3 regions of the Paenibacillus sp. V4I7 genome follow, and region 2 is predicted to be linked to each of the others. Evidence: riboswitches for the same ligand, from Rfam matches in the RefSeq annotation. Region 2 holds a riboswitch; each other region holds the start of a gene.
The links. Region 2 has a riboswitch for cyclic di-AMP ahead of QFZ80_RS35375 (C40 family peptidase). Riboswitches for the same ligand answer to the same signal wherever they lie in the genome.

Region 1: linked by a shared signal. The riboswitch ahead of QFZ80_RS13230 (CAP domain-containing protein) and the one ahead of QFZ80_RS35375 (C40 family peptidase) in region 2 are both predicted to bind cyclic di-AMP.
Region 3: linked by a shared signal. The riboswitch ahead of QFZ80_RS27400 (stalk domain-containing protein) and the one ahead of QFZ80_RS35375 (C40 family peptidase) in region 2 are both predicted to bind cyclic di-AMP.

Annotation. Positions count from the first base shown of each region.
Region 1 is NZ_JAUSZD010000002.1:2,650,628-2,654,779, forward strand. Features, by position in the region: gene QFZ80_RS13225 (DinB family protein) at 59-529, shown strand; cyclic di-AMP (ydaO/yuaA leader) riboswitch at 671-803, shown strand; gene QFZ80_RS13230 (CAP domain-containing protein) at 809-1,459, shown strand; gene QFZ80_RS13235 (LURP-one-related family protein) at 1,609-1,968, shown strand; gene QFZ80_RS13240 (2'-5' RNA ligase family protein) at 2,202-2,732, shown strand; gene QFZ80_RS13245 (DinB family protein) at 2,803-3,282, shown strand; gene QFZ80_RS13250 (GNAT family N-acetyltransferase) at 3,436-3,891, shown strand; gene QFZ80_RS13255 (DUF402 domain-containing protein) at 3,917-4,152, shown strand, end outside.
Region 2 is NZ_JAUSZD010000002.1:7,565,584-7,569,735, forward strand. Features, by position in the region: gene sugE (quaternary ammonium compound efflux SMR transporter SugE) at 1-83, opposite strand, end outside; guanidine-I (ykkC/yxkD leader) riboswitch at 171-273, opposite strand; gene QFZ80_RS35375 (C40 family peptidase) at 396-872, opposite strand; cyclic di-AMP (ydaO/yuaA leader) riboswitch at 876-1,014, opposite strand; gene QFZ80_RS35380 (hypothetical protein) at 1,181-1,999, opposite strand; gene QFZ80_RS35385 (M1 family metallopeptidase) at 2,112-4,112, opposite strand.
Region 3 is NZ_JAUSZD010000002.1:5,849,575-5,853,726, forward strand. Features, by position in the region: gene QFZ80_RS27380 (sensor histidine kinase) at 1-1,014, opposite strand, end outside; gene liaF (cell wall-active antibiotics response protein LiaF) at 1,064-1,726, opposite strand; gene QFZ80_RS27390 (PspA/IM30 family protein) at 1,898-2,524, opposite strand; gene QFZ80_RS27395 (LiaF transmembrane domain-containing protein) at 2,551-2,841, opposite strand; cyclic di-AMP (ydaO/yuaA leader) riboswitch at 3,004-3,155, shown strand; gene QFZ80_RS27400 (stalk domain-containing protein) at 3,160-3,951, shown strand; gene QFZ80_RS27405 (hypothetical protein) at 4,080-4,152, opposite strand, start outside.

The sequences.
Region 1 (4,152 bases), 4.9 Mb from region 2:
TGCATATTTATAAAACAAATAGGCATGGATTATTGAGAAATTAAAAGGAGTGTTAATCATTAACGGGATAGATCTTGTTATATTGAACTTGGAAGAAGTCCGACGTAGAAGTATAAAAGTGTGGAGCGTTATTCCTCTAACTATGCTGGATTGGAGGCCTGATGCACACGCCTTAAGCATGAAAGAAATGATCCGACACGTATTGGATGGCGAGCATTATTATCATCTTGCGTTACTTAACTGTGGAAGTTTGCCTTCTTACGATTCTCCTTATGACAATCGGGAATTTTCTTCGGTGGAGGATGAACTGATATTCGCACAAGTGTACAGAGAACAATTCTTGAATACCGTTAAATTCTTCACTCCTGAGGATTTGTCAAATATTAAAATTAATCGAAGTGACGTAGGGTATGTTCGAACTTTAGGAGATATGTTAATGAGGATCGCATACCACGAATCCGTTCACACCGGGCAACTGCTAGATTATATGCGAACGGCTGGAATCGATCGGCCTCAAATATGGGATTGAATGAGGTTGCTGGTGATTGGAATTCACTGTTTTGGACAAGAAGAAACGGCTGATACCGCTTACAAAATGTTCTTGGAAAATTTTGAGTCATGTTCTCTATGATTTCACATGTTACAATTTGTGAGATCTATGTGGATCAAATAACTCAGAAGGCCGAAGCTTCATGTGAAGCACGGGGGACCCATTATTTGGGGTGAAGCCGCGTCAGCGGCCGGGTGATTACTCTTTGATCCGAATCCGACAGCTAACCTCGCAGGCCGCAAAAAGGAGAGGTTTATTTTGAAACGTTACAAAAAGCTTGTGGTTACCGGCGCAATAGGATTGAGCGTCCTCGTAGGTTCGAGCGCGGCAATGGCCGCACCAGCAACCCATTCAGTATCAGGCAATGATACCATGTGGCTAATATCCAAGAAGTATGGCATCAGCCTATCTTCGCTTATTAAGGCAAATCCTCAGGTTGCCAATCCGAACGTGATTTGGTCTGGTATGAGCCTCAACATTCCTGGCAGCAAGAGCATAAATGCAGGTACCAAAACGCCAGTTACAAGTGCGCCATCCCAATCAACTTTTGCTAGCCAAGTCGTTAACTTAGTTAACCAGGAACGATCTAAAGCAGGACTGCGTCCATTAACCGGCAACAGCGCACTTACCGCCATGGCTTTGGACAAAGCGAAGGATATGTATAACAATGGTTATTTCGATCATACTTCTCCGACCTATGGGTCTCCTTTTGATATGATGAGCAAATACGGCATTCGCTATTCCTACGCAGGTGAAAACATTGCAAAAGGTCAACAAACGCCTGAAGCTGTCATGAAAGCTTGGATGAACAGCCCGGGTCATCGTCAAAACATTCTAAGCCCCAACTTCACACAAATCGGTGTTGCTTTTTATAACGGCGAATGGGTACAAGAATTCATTAGTAACTAATACAGCAACATATATTAGCAGAATATATCTAGATAAACCAGCAACCTTTTGTTTGCTGGTTTTTTCGGTTTTTAATAATAAGGCATTGTTGGGAATGACTAACATTTTTGATCTCTGCATCGTATATATACCAGAGGGAGGCGATTGTATTGAATCTATATTTCAGGGATAATTTTTTTAATACCGGTGTTACGGAGATTCGGGACGAACAGGGAAAAGATGTCGGTCATATAGATTTGAAGAGCTCTTTTGGTTCTACGATCGAGGTGTTTGGGCATAATGGCCAGCTGTTGTGCAAAGGAAGTTTTCCGATATTCTCAAGCAAATGGGAGGTTACGGGTGCCGATGGTGGGCAATTAGGCGTGTTGAGAAGCAGAATTGCTTTGTTCACCAAGAAATTCACATATGAAACCAAAGGGCAAGGCAGCTACGAGATTATTTCCCCAGTATTTTCAAAGGAATATGAGATATCCGATGATTCCGGCGCACTTGTTGCTCGTTTCGAATAAGTAAACGGCTGGTTTTCTTCAGGGGCTTTTCTTCTGAACAATCAAAGCGAATATTTGGATACTTACGAACTTGTTGCGGTGATCATGGGCATGCACGCTATCCAGAAAAGGCAGAACGCTGGGGCAAACAACACAATCTATTGAATGTAGAGTAGATGTTCATCAAATTTCCAATCCATGGTATGATTCTTTCCAATAGCTGTTCCCTCAGGATTGAAAGGTTGGTGTCATAAATGCAGTATTTCATAGGCATCGTTCCTCCCGACGAATATCTAGAACGAGTAGTTGCGTTTCAAAAACGTTGGTTGAGTAATGGTCTTCCGAATGTCGTTGAGCCTCACGTGACTGTTAAAGCACAAAGCGGGCTTACCCTAGATATGGCTTGGCTCGAAAAGGTAAAGGTTGTATGCTCATCGTTTTCAAAGTTTCAGTTGGCGCTCTCCGAGCCTGCTTTGTTCGGAAATCAAGTTATCTTCCTCAGTGTTCAATCAAATGAACTATTAGAGCTTCACAAAAAGTTAGTGAATGTAGTAACACCATCAAAAGAACTTATGCAACGCTATGCTGAATTGGATCTTTTTACTCCTCATTTGACTTTGGGGCAAACGTATTGGGGGATGAAAGAATCTGAAATATTGGAAATGAAATCTGAGGCGGGAGATGTCCTTGCTCCTTTTCCAACATTCACAGTCTCTTATGTCAGAGTTTATAAAGAAGTAAAACCCAACAAATACCAACTGTATGAGGACATCAAGCTTGCTTAATAATGAGAATATATGTTCTTGTAAGTAGATTTGTGCTATGATCTATCCATTATAACTAGGAGGTGATCTCATGAATTTACGCAGCACAATCAGCGAATACGAACAATTTTGCAGTTGGACAAATATTTTGTACCAACTAAGTGATAAGGATTGGCATAGCCCAATTCAAGTAGGAAAGGCGTCGATAGCCGAAATCATTGCGCATCTTAGAAATTGGGATCTTCATCTAATAAACGTAGTCATTCCTTCGATCAGGGAGGGCAAAGGAATGGAGTTTCCCGATTTCAACTTTTTCAATAGCAGAGCTTATCAATACGCACATTCGGGTATATCGAAAGATCAACTCCTTCAAGAATTCTCAAGCGATAGAATGAAACTGATTGATCTATTAAAGAGCATGAAATCCGAGGATTTACTGCTAGAAGTAACAGCAAACGGTGTATCAAATTGCCCTAAAACAGGTATGCCATACTCACTTCTATACATAATTCAAGAGTTTACTGAGCACGATGATCATCACAAAAAGCAAATTTTAAGTGTTCTAAATTAAGCTAACATGCACCGATAGTGAAGGAGCTTGCTTCAGCAGCTCCTCTTTTCTATTAAACGGGTGAGATATTTGTAGAGCAATCAAAACGTGTTGATTATCTAACAATGATCATCTATTATAATGATAAAAAATAGAGATAATGGAGTGATTTTTTTGGATATTAAAGTAGATGATTTAACTGGTTCTAAAGTGATTGCATTAATCGGGGAACATCTTCAGAATATGGCACTTTTATCTCCGCCAGAAAGTACACATGCCCTAAATCTTGATAATTTGAAAAAACCAGAAATTACCTTCTGGAGCGGATGGGAACAAGATGAATTAGTTGGTTGCGGGGCAATTAAGGAACTTGATAGTCAACATGGAGAGATAAAATCAATGCGAACTTCTTCATCACACCTTAGAAAAGGCGTTGCAAGACGAATCCTTGAACACATCATTGAAGAAGCCAAGCGACGTGGCTATCAACGGTTAAGTTTGGAAACGGGCTCAATGGATGCTTTCGAGCCAGCTAGACGATTGTATGCAAGTTTTGGTTTTCAAAATTGCGAGCCGTTTTCGGATTACATAGAGGACCCAAATAGTGTATTTATGACAAAAGAGTTATGAATATTCGAACCATAAGGATGATACAATGGATAATCACATAACAATTCAGGCATTAAAATATGGAGATTTACTTCATTACGAGTGGAAGACAACTTTATTAGATAAGACAGATTCACACATTTTTGTCTTAGGCGAGTACGGAAGAAAATTAAATCATTACACGAAGCAAAAGGTATTTACTATTGAAGCTTGGACTATTGAATATTTCTCATTTCATTCATGGTTTACGGTTAGTGCTGATGTAGTGGGCGGTAAAATTCA
Region 2 (4,152 bases):
CGTGTAAAACCATTAGAAAATTTCAATGAGATCGCCCATACTACCTCAAATACACCTGCAATGACGAGATATAACCATGCCATGATGAATCACTCCTCTTAAATTTGTTATACGACCTATTTAGCCGCAAAAAAAGGAAAAAGCCTGGAAGTTATATCGCTAAGCGATATGACTCCCGGGCTTTTTCCCCTCCGTGACCACAGCGTATTCGCTGCGTGTTTCCCCTCGGACCAGTCTGGCATTGAACGCCACGGAACCCTAGAAAACAATATGCAGTTATTATAGAACGGCTAACATGCGATGTCAAGTTACAAGATTAGTAAATGAATAAAAGCCCTGAAAGCTGCTCTTTCGAGCGGGGCTTGTCCGGGCTTTATTCATGAATCGTACAAGAATTACTTGGATTCAGCAGTTAATTGGTTGTAGATATCATCCCACAGAACACGTCGAGCTGATACATACCGCTTCGCGTAATAAGATTGGCTTAATTTGTTTTTCACTATACCTTCATTGGATGCAGAGTGAATGAATTCACCGTCTCCAAGGTAGATACCAACGTGAGAAATACCTTTGCCACCGCTTGTGTCAAAGAACACAAGATCACCTTTGCGAAGATCCTTTTTGTCAATCCAGTAGCCTTCTTTATTCTGAGATGATGAGCTATGCGGAAGGTCAATGCCGAATTTGTCGAAAACGTATGCGGTGAAACCAGAGCAATCAAAGCCTCTTGTTGTCGTTCCCGCATCTCTGTACGGAATTCCGAGCAATCCGTCAACCGTTTCATCCAAAGTGGATTGTGACGCAGACACACTTCCTAAACTTACACTCAAAAACAAAACAAGACTAAAAACAAGAGCAACAATCTTTTTCAACTGCTTGTCTCCTTCCGGTGCCTACGAGGTTAGCTGGAGGGTTCGGTTGAAGGTTCCCTATGATCCCTGTCTTGCAAGATCAATTCACCCGGTGTGGTTCCCCCGTTTCCCCAAGAAATGGGGAATTCGGCATGAAATATTTGGTTTTTTGATGCTAATCCTTGTAATTCGTCATAAACATCGAAATTCCTCCTTTTCTACGCATTTTGTCTTAAAAATATGTCAATAGTTCGGAAAAGAGACAAAAAAAAGCCCCTTTTGCAAGGGGATAAACCAATATAAGCCAATTAAGCTTATTTTATTTGTTTTTAGCTGTCCATTTTGGCAGATAGAAGCTGATATTGGGAGGTTATGGCCCACATTTGGATGAAAATGTGGAAAAGCGGGAAGAGCTGATAAATGATTAGCGCTACCAGACCTGCCCATATGTACGTTGCTGTGACTGTGACCCCTGCCAATAGTCCCGAGGTGAGTAGGAGGATGAGTGCAAGCCCGATAATAGGAAGGAAACTGCGAACGAAAGTGATGACAGTGGACAAAATGCCAAGTTTAGCGGAAATTGCGAACTGTACGTACATAAAAAGCAGATGTAAGAGAAAGCCATAGACGAGCAAGCCGAGAAGCCAAGGCAGCAATTGGAGGGCGGCTTGCTCATACGAAGTGGTATGTGCGAATTGCTTTTGCGCTTTAGGAAACAGCCATATGAGTGGCAGCAAGGAAAGCGAGATTCGAACGACATAAGCAATGAGGAATGGGAGCATAAGCTCCTTGATGCCTCGGATAAAGCGATAGCCGGCATTTTGCTGGGAATGGGTCAGCGAGTAGTAGACGCCGCTATTCAACATTGGGGTGAGCAGCATGCGAACAACAAGCAAAGCAGCCAGCCACCAAAGGTAGGAATGGCTAAGATCGGTTTTGACCAATTGGAACTGTCCTTCAGCTAGAAATAGCTGCAGCGCTTGCTTCGGCTGCTCGCCACCTGGATAGCGGTGCATGAGAGGGACGAGAACACCCTGTACAAGCTTATACAGCAGGATGCCCCAGCCCATCTGATACAGGAACAAGACGATCGTGGCGAAAGGTTGCCGTAAAGCCGCCCTGAAGCCAGACTTGATATAAGTTGCCACAGTTGTCCCTCCTAAGAGTTTTGCTTTAGCAAAACTGGCATCGAAAGCATAATCTGAGTTTTCCGTAGGAAAACTTACTTCGTAAGCATTGGATAAGCCTAGCCGCTTACGCTTACCAGGCGACCCAGCCGAATATGGCTTGCAGGAATTGAATGAGACCGAGATTTAGGCGGATTTTCCACTTGGTATCCACTTGCGTTTGCATAAAATTATTAATATGTTTATTTTCCAGCACGAGCGAGTAATTGGGATCAATTCGAACCCAGTCTACAGGAGTCTTGTGGGTTAGTTTGAATTCGATACTGCTTTCTTTACCATCCCATGTTTTATCTAGTACAGTGCCGTCAGAGAAATGGAACTGGATCGGTACCTCGGGTGAATTACCGCCTCGTTTGGAGATGAGAACGGCACTTTCGTAGGACTCTGCCCCTTTGCTGCCCACGGATTTGACGCGAATGCTCTCCACGGTGTAATCCATCATCATGGCGCCGTATACATATTGGTTAAAGAAATCATCCCACTTCGTTTTGGTCACTTCTTCGACAACGTTCTGAAAGTCCTTTGTAGAAGGGTGTTTAAATTCCCAACGTTGGAAATAAGTGCGCATAATGCGATCCATTGTTTTGCTGCCAACCTGCTTCTCAATGGCTTTAAGCACGAGCTTTCCTCGTGTGTACACATTCTCAGCGTATTGATCATGTCCCGTATAGGCCCACGAGTTCTGCTGCAGGGTATTTGGAGATGTAATGAAGCTTGACTCTACAGGTAAATTTGGGGACACTCCGTACTCTGCTTCCATAACTTTATCCTCTGCATAGGAGGTAAAGCCCTCATCCAGCCATGCTTCTTCGAATTCATTGCTAGCTACGAGTCCATAAAAGAACTGATGTCCAATCTCGTGAACAACGACACGTTCTAGCTCTAGATCTGGTTTCTTGTCGCTAGCATCCCACGACGTTACCAAAGTTGGATATTCCATACCGCCCACACCGTTGCCTCCTGGGGGAGGTACGACAATCGAAAGGGTTGAATAAGGATACGATCCGTACCATTGGCTGTAGCGGGAAAGCGCCTTTTTGGCAGCGTACATATAGCGGTCCTTCAAGTCCTGATGATTGGGATCGAGATAAAGCTTGATCTTGACCCCGGGTATTTGTGCGGTCGAGTAGGGTTCTTCCACATAAACGAAATGTGGCGATGCTGCCCAAGCGAAGTCATGCACATCATCCGCATAAAATTGGTACGTCTTTATCCCGTTGTCGGTCACAGCAGGCTTAACCGGGAAACCGGTAGCTGCTACGATGTAGTTCGCCGGCACTTGAATTTTCACGTCATACATCCCGAAATCGGCATAAAATTCCGAATTTCCATGGTATTGGTGGAGATTCCACCCCGGCTCTGTACGTCCTCTTGTTCCAACCCGTTCATAGGCAGCAACTTTAGGGAACCATTGTCCGGCCATGACGAAGTCATCCACATAGCCCATTCTTGCGAAGGCGGCAGGCAGTTTGACGAGGAATTCCGTCTTGATCGTGACTTGCTCCCCGGCTCCTACCGGTTTAGGCAGCGGGATTTTGAGCAGCGTGTGATCGTCCTTATTGCCGTCATCGGGCTGCACGAACGCCATGCGCATACTGAGATCCTCTCCGTCAACCGTTTTCACAGAAAGCAACTTCATCCAGCCACTACTGTCTGCCTTGGCTTCATCTTCACGCAGCTTTCCACCTGATTCACGCATAAACGTCGTTTTCTTTGAGGCAAATGCATTGGGATACAGATGGAGGTAAAGCTCTTGCACAGGAACGGTTCCCGGATTTTCCCAAGTCAACGTTTGCTGCCCATTAAGCTGCCTCGTTTCGGGCGTATAAGCAACGTTCATGTGATATTCCGCAATACGATAGCTAAGCGCTGTTGGCGCTTGCTTCTCTAATGGCTTGGCGCTATCTGCAGGCTGCATGTCCGGCGCCGGAGCAGACTTTTCATCCTTAGAGACGACTGGAACGGCCCATTTACTTGCAGATGGGAGCAAATTTTCAGACAGCAGGACGGTGCCTGCTGCAAGGAGCATGACAACGAACCATTGAACCTTGCGGTTTTTGAATAGAACACTCATGATATCCACCCCGCCTAAACAAGCATCTACAGCATGTATA
Region 3 (4,152 bases), 1.7 Mb from region 2:
AATGCGTGTACCTCGATCAGGCGCCGTAATGATATCCACAGAGCCGCCGATTTCATTAACCCGCTCCTTCATGGACACTATACCATACGATGTAAGCTTTTTAGCATCTAATTCAAAACCGACTCCGTCATCGCGTATCGCAAGACGAACACCGTCATGACGGTGCAGCAGCTTCACTTCCAGCTTGTTCGCCTTAGAATGGCGCAGAGCATTAGAAAGCGCCTCTTGTACGATACGGAACAAATGATCCTCAATCCCCTTATTCAAGCGGATATCTTCGTCCATATCCCAAGTAATCGCCATGGGCACTTTTGCCGCAAGCTCCTTCAGAAGCTCAACAAGTCCTTCGGACAGTCGTTTCCCTTCCAGATGAATAGGTCTTAGATGCAGCAGCAAGGCTCTCATTTCCGATTGGGCAACAGATGCCATCTCCTCGATGAGATGAATTTGCCGTTTAGCCTTCTCGAAATCCTTATCCAAAGTCCGCCCTACTGCTGTTGCCGTCATCGATATCGCGAATAATTGCTGGCTCACCGCATCATGAAGCTCTCGCGCTAATCGCTGTCTTTCTTCAATAACCGCAGACAGCTTTGCTTTCTCCGCAAGCTCCGCATTATCATTAGATAAGCGCTGTAGGGAAGTAACCTGCTCTTCCCACCGCTTCATAATACGGCCTAACTGATCACCCAGTCGCCCGATTTCATCTTCACCGTGTTGGAAGCCACCGCGGGCAAACGTTCCTTTTTCCAGCAAAATCATCGTTTCCATCATCGGTTCAAGCCTCCGAGTAATTCGGTTGCTATTCCAGAAGCCATACACAGCGCCAATGCCGCCTATAACCAAAATCGCCATAAATGTAAATTTAACGCCCTCTTGCCAGCTCGTAAATGGCACAATCAGATTGCGCGAATTCAAAAAATAAATGATCGCGCCAAACACAACGAAACTAAAGATGATCGATTCACTCATGCTGCGCCATATCATATTCGTTAATCGTCGTTTATAGCCGTCCAATTGGTAATGAACCTCCTCGAGATCTTTACGCGTGCCCAAGCGCACATTCTCACAATACTTTAATCTTGATATCTCCTACGATGTAAGAAAGCACAAGTTTCACGCGGTGATCGCAATGTTCATAGTTAGGGGACTGCCAAATCAGCTTATTCATAACCCCGGACTCACGCTCATTCGCAACTTGAATCTGCCCAAACGAGATGGAAGCCGTCACAGCGACACCGATATCCTCCGGCACTTTGATATCTACATCTCCTACTACGCCTTGCAGGATGACCGTGGTTTCCTTTTGCTCCAAAATCGCAAGTGAAAGATCAATGTAGGTTTCTCCAATAATGTACCAAGTTGAACTGTTGCGTAAAATCCAAGGCTCACGGCCTAAACGGACGCTATCCACCAATTTCTGCTTCTGCATATACGTGTCGTCTTTGTGTACTTGCTTCGATCGTATGAAAAACAAACCTAGCGAAATTAAAACAATAGAGAACACAATGGTAATGTGATCTCCGAATAAAATCACTGCCCCTATGCCGATCAGTACATAACCTTTGCGCTCTTTGCGTGAACGGACCCGATGAATGCCTAGCAAGATGAGGATAATGGCAAGAATGGGGAAAAAGCCTATCGTATGATCTAGAAGCAAAAAAAGACCGGCTCCAATCAGCACTAGTGCTGTATTGCGGTTACGGTTGCTTTTAGTTTCTTCTCCCATCGCTGCACCTCCTCTGGCTGACTTTTAAATTAGTTCATATAGATTCCTAGCATACCATAAGAATGGACGACCTCCAAGATGCAAATCCTTGCGCGGCAAGGCTTCCGCATGAATCATGGAGGTCAAGAGCTCCTGCGCCTAGTTATTAGGCGCTTGAGGGATAACACGCGACTATTTCTTGTCGCGTGGGTCGGTGTCACCGCTGGAGCGATGCTGCTGCCAATCCTGCTGGAACTTGCCGCGCAGCGTGCGCAGCTCCTGCTGAAGGTTGCCGCCGGCTTCCTTCAGCGTCTCTTGCGACAGGCGGCCCGCTTCGCGGAGCCCCTGCAGCGCTTCCCGGCCGAGCTCGCGGCCGGTCACTTCCAGCTCGCGCCAAGTGTCGCGAGCCTCTTTCTCGTGCAGACCGCTGCTCGGCGGCTGCACCCCCTCGGCTGCGTGCCCCGCACGCAGCCCGCGCAGTTCATCCGCGAGCGCCAGGCACACGTCCTGGCTGCTCGCGTACTGCGCGCGGTAGTGCTCGCAAGCGGCTTCCTCGCGCTGCTTCTCTTGCAGCGCGAGCCGCGCGAGCTCTTCATCGCCGGCGCGCATTGCCAGCTCGGCTTGCTCGCCGCGCAGCTGCGCCATCTCCTCTGCGTTCACACTGTGGCGTCGCAGCTCAATAGTTCGCTGCAGCGCCTCCTGATAGCGCTGTTCCAGCTTTTCTATCACGCTGCTACCCTGTTCATGATGATCGAGCTTGCCGGCCGTTTCTTGCCATGCAGCTTCTGCTATTTTGCCAATCCGATTCAATATGCTCATGAATTACACCCCCATTTTCTTATGTTTTAAAATTCATTTCGTTTCTTCAATAGATGAATACCGTACACCACTAAACATACAGCGAAAGCAATGGCGATGAAGCCCGATAGTTTAATGGTCAGTATCAAGCCGCCTAAGCCGGCGAAAAACCAACCAATTTTCTTCCCATTCTTAATGCCTACATAGCCTAATCCAAGCATAGCTGCCGGGAATAAAAATCCCATAAAATGAATATGACTGCCAAATTGATGCAGGCAAATAAGTATACCTGCTGTGATTAAAACCAAAGCCAACCCTTTCGATCGATCCATACTCATTCTGCTTACCGCCCCTCACGTGTTCTTCATGCTTCTATCGTACCTGAAACAGCTAAACGTCAAAACGGACTCGCGACTGTTTTTGTACCTAGACCTAAGTCCAGTACCCTCTAAGACCTCCATCCATATTTTGGCCGTTGTCCCACAAGGCCTCAAGTGCTAAACTATTTGAAGCCGAGTCCGGTGCACAGACAAAGTGTCGGTACGGGGGACGATTTACATGGGGTGAATATTTGCTCTTCATCGGAGCAGACTAGGGAGAACCTTCTTCCCGAACCCGTCAACTAACCTCGAAGGCTCATGAAGGAGGATTACCAATTGCATACAATTACTAAAGGGTTAACTAGCCTTGCTGTGTCTTTAACAGTGTTGGCAGGAGGCTTTCTTTCCCCATTTACGGCGAATGCCGCAGAGATGGATGTGAAAGTGCAAGTCAATGATAAACTGGTTCAATTTCCGGATGCTCAGCCTTTTTTGGATGAGAATCATGCTACCCAAGTACCGATTCGTTTCGTAACGGAGAAGCTTGGTTATGAAGTAAAGTGGCAAAAAGAAGGCGATGAGATCAAGGTCACGCTAAATAACAGCAAACATTCAATCACCTTAGTATCTGGACAAAAAGAAGCTGAAATCGATAGCCACCGTGTCGAGATGGACACACATGCGGAATTCCAAAATGGACGCGTATACGTGCCTCTTCGTTTTCTAAGCAAAGTATCCGATATTCCCGTTCAGTGGGACGCTAGCAGCAAATTAGCTATTCTAAGTAAAGATGGCAATAAGTATGCGCCAGATTATGAATTGTTTAAATCCACTGCCTATTCAGCAGATCCATCTGAGAATGGCGGCTACGGAGCTTTTGATTATATGGGTAATCCACTAAGTATTGGAACCGTTGCTGTAGATCCCACCGTGATTCCTCTAGGATCTAAGCTCTATATAGAAGGTTATAATTTCAACGGCTTACCTGTAGGCGGCATGTATGCTTACGCGACAGATACTGGCGGTGCAATCAAAGGCAAGCGTCTTGATATCTTTATCCCAGGATCCAAGCAATCTGTGAAGAAGTTTGGTATCCAAACCATTAAAGTGTACAAATTATCCAATTAAAACGGCTGAAAAAAAAGCTGGTTTCTGAGATTTACTTCTCAAGAAATCAGCTTTTTTTATTTAAGGTGGAAAAATCAGAAAAGCTGCTCTCCCATCATATAGTGACGAGAAGAGCAGCCTGCAGTTACTTAAACTTGATTTTTAGGGATACCATTTAAACTTGGGACGTAATCAGGTGCCTCGTTGCTCGATAGCGTTTGA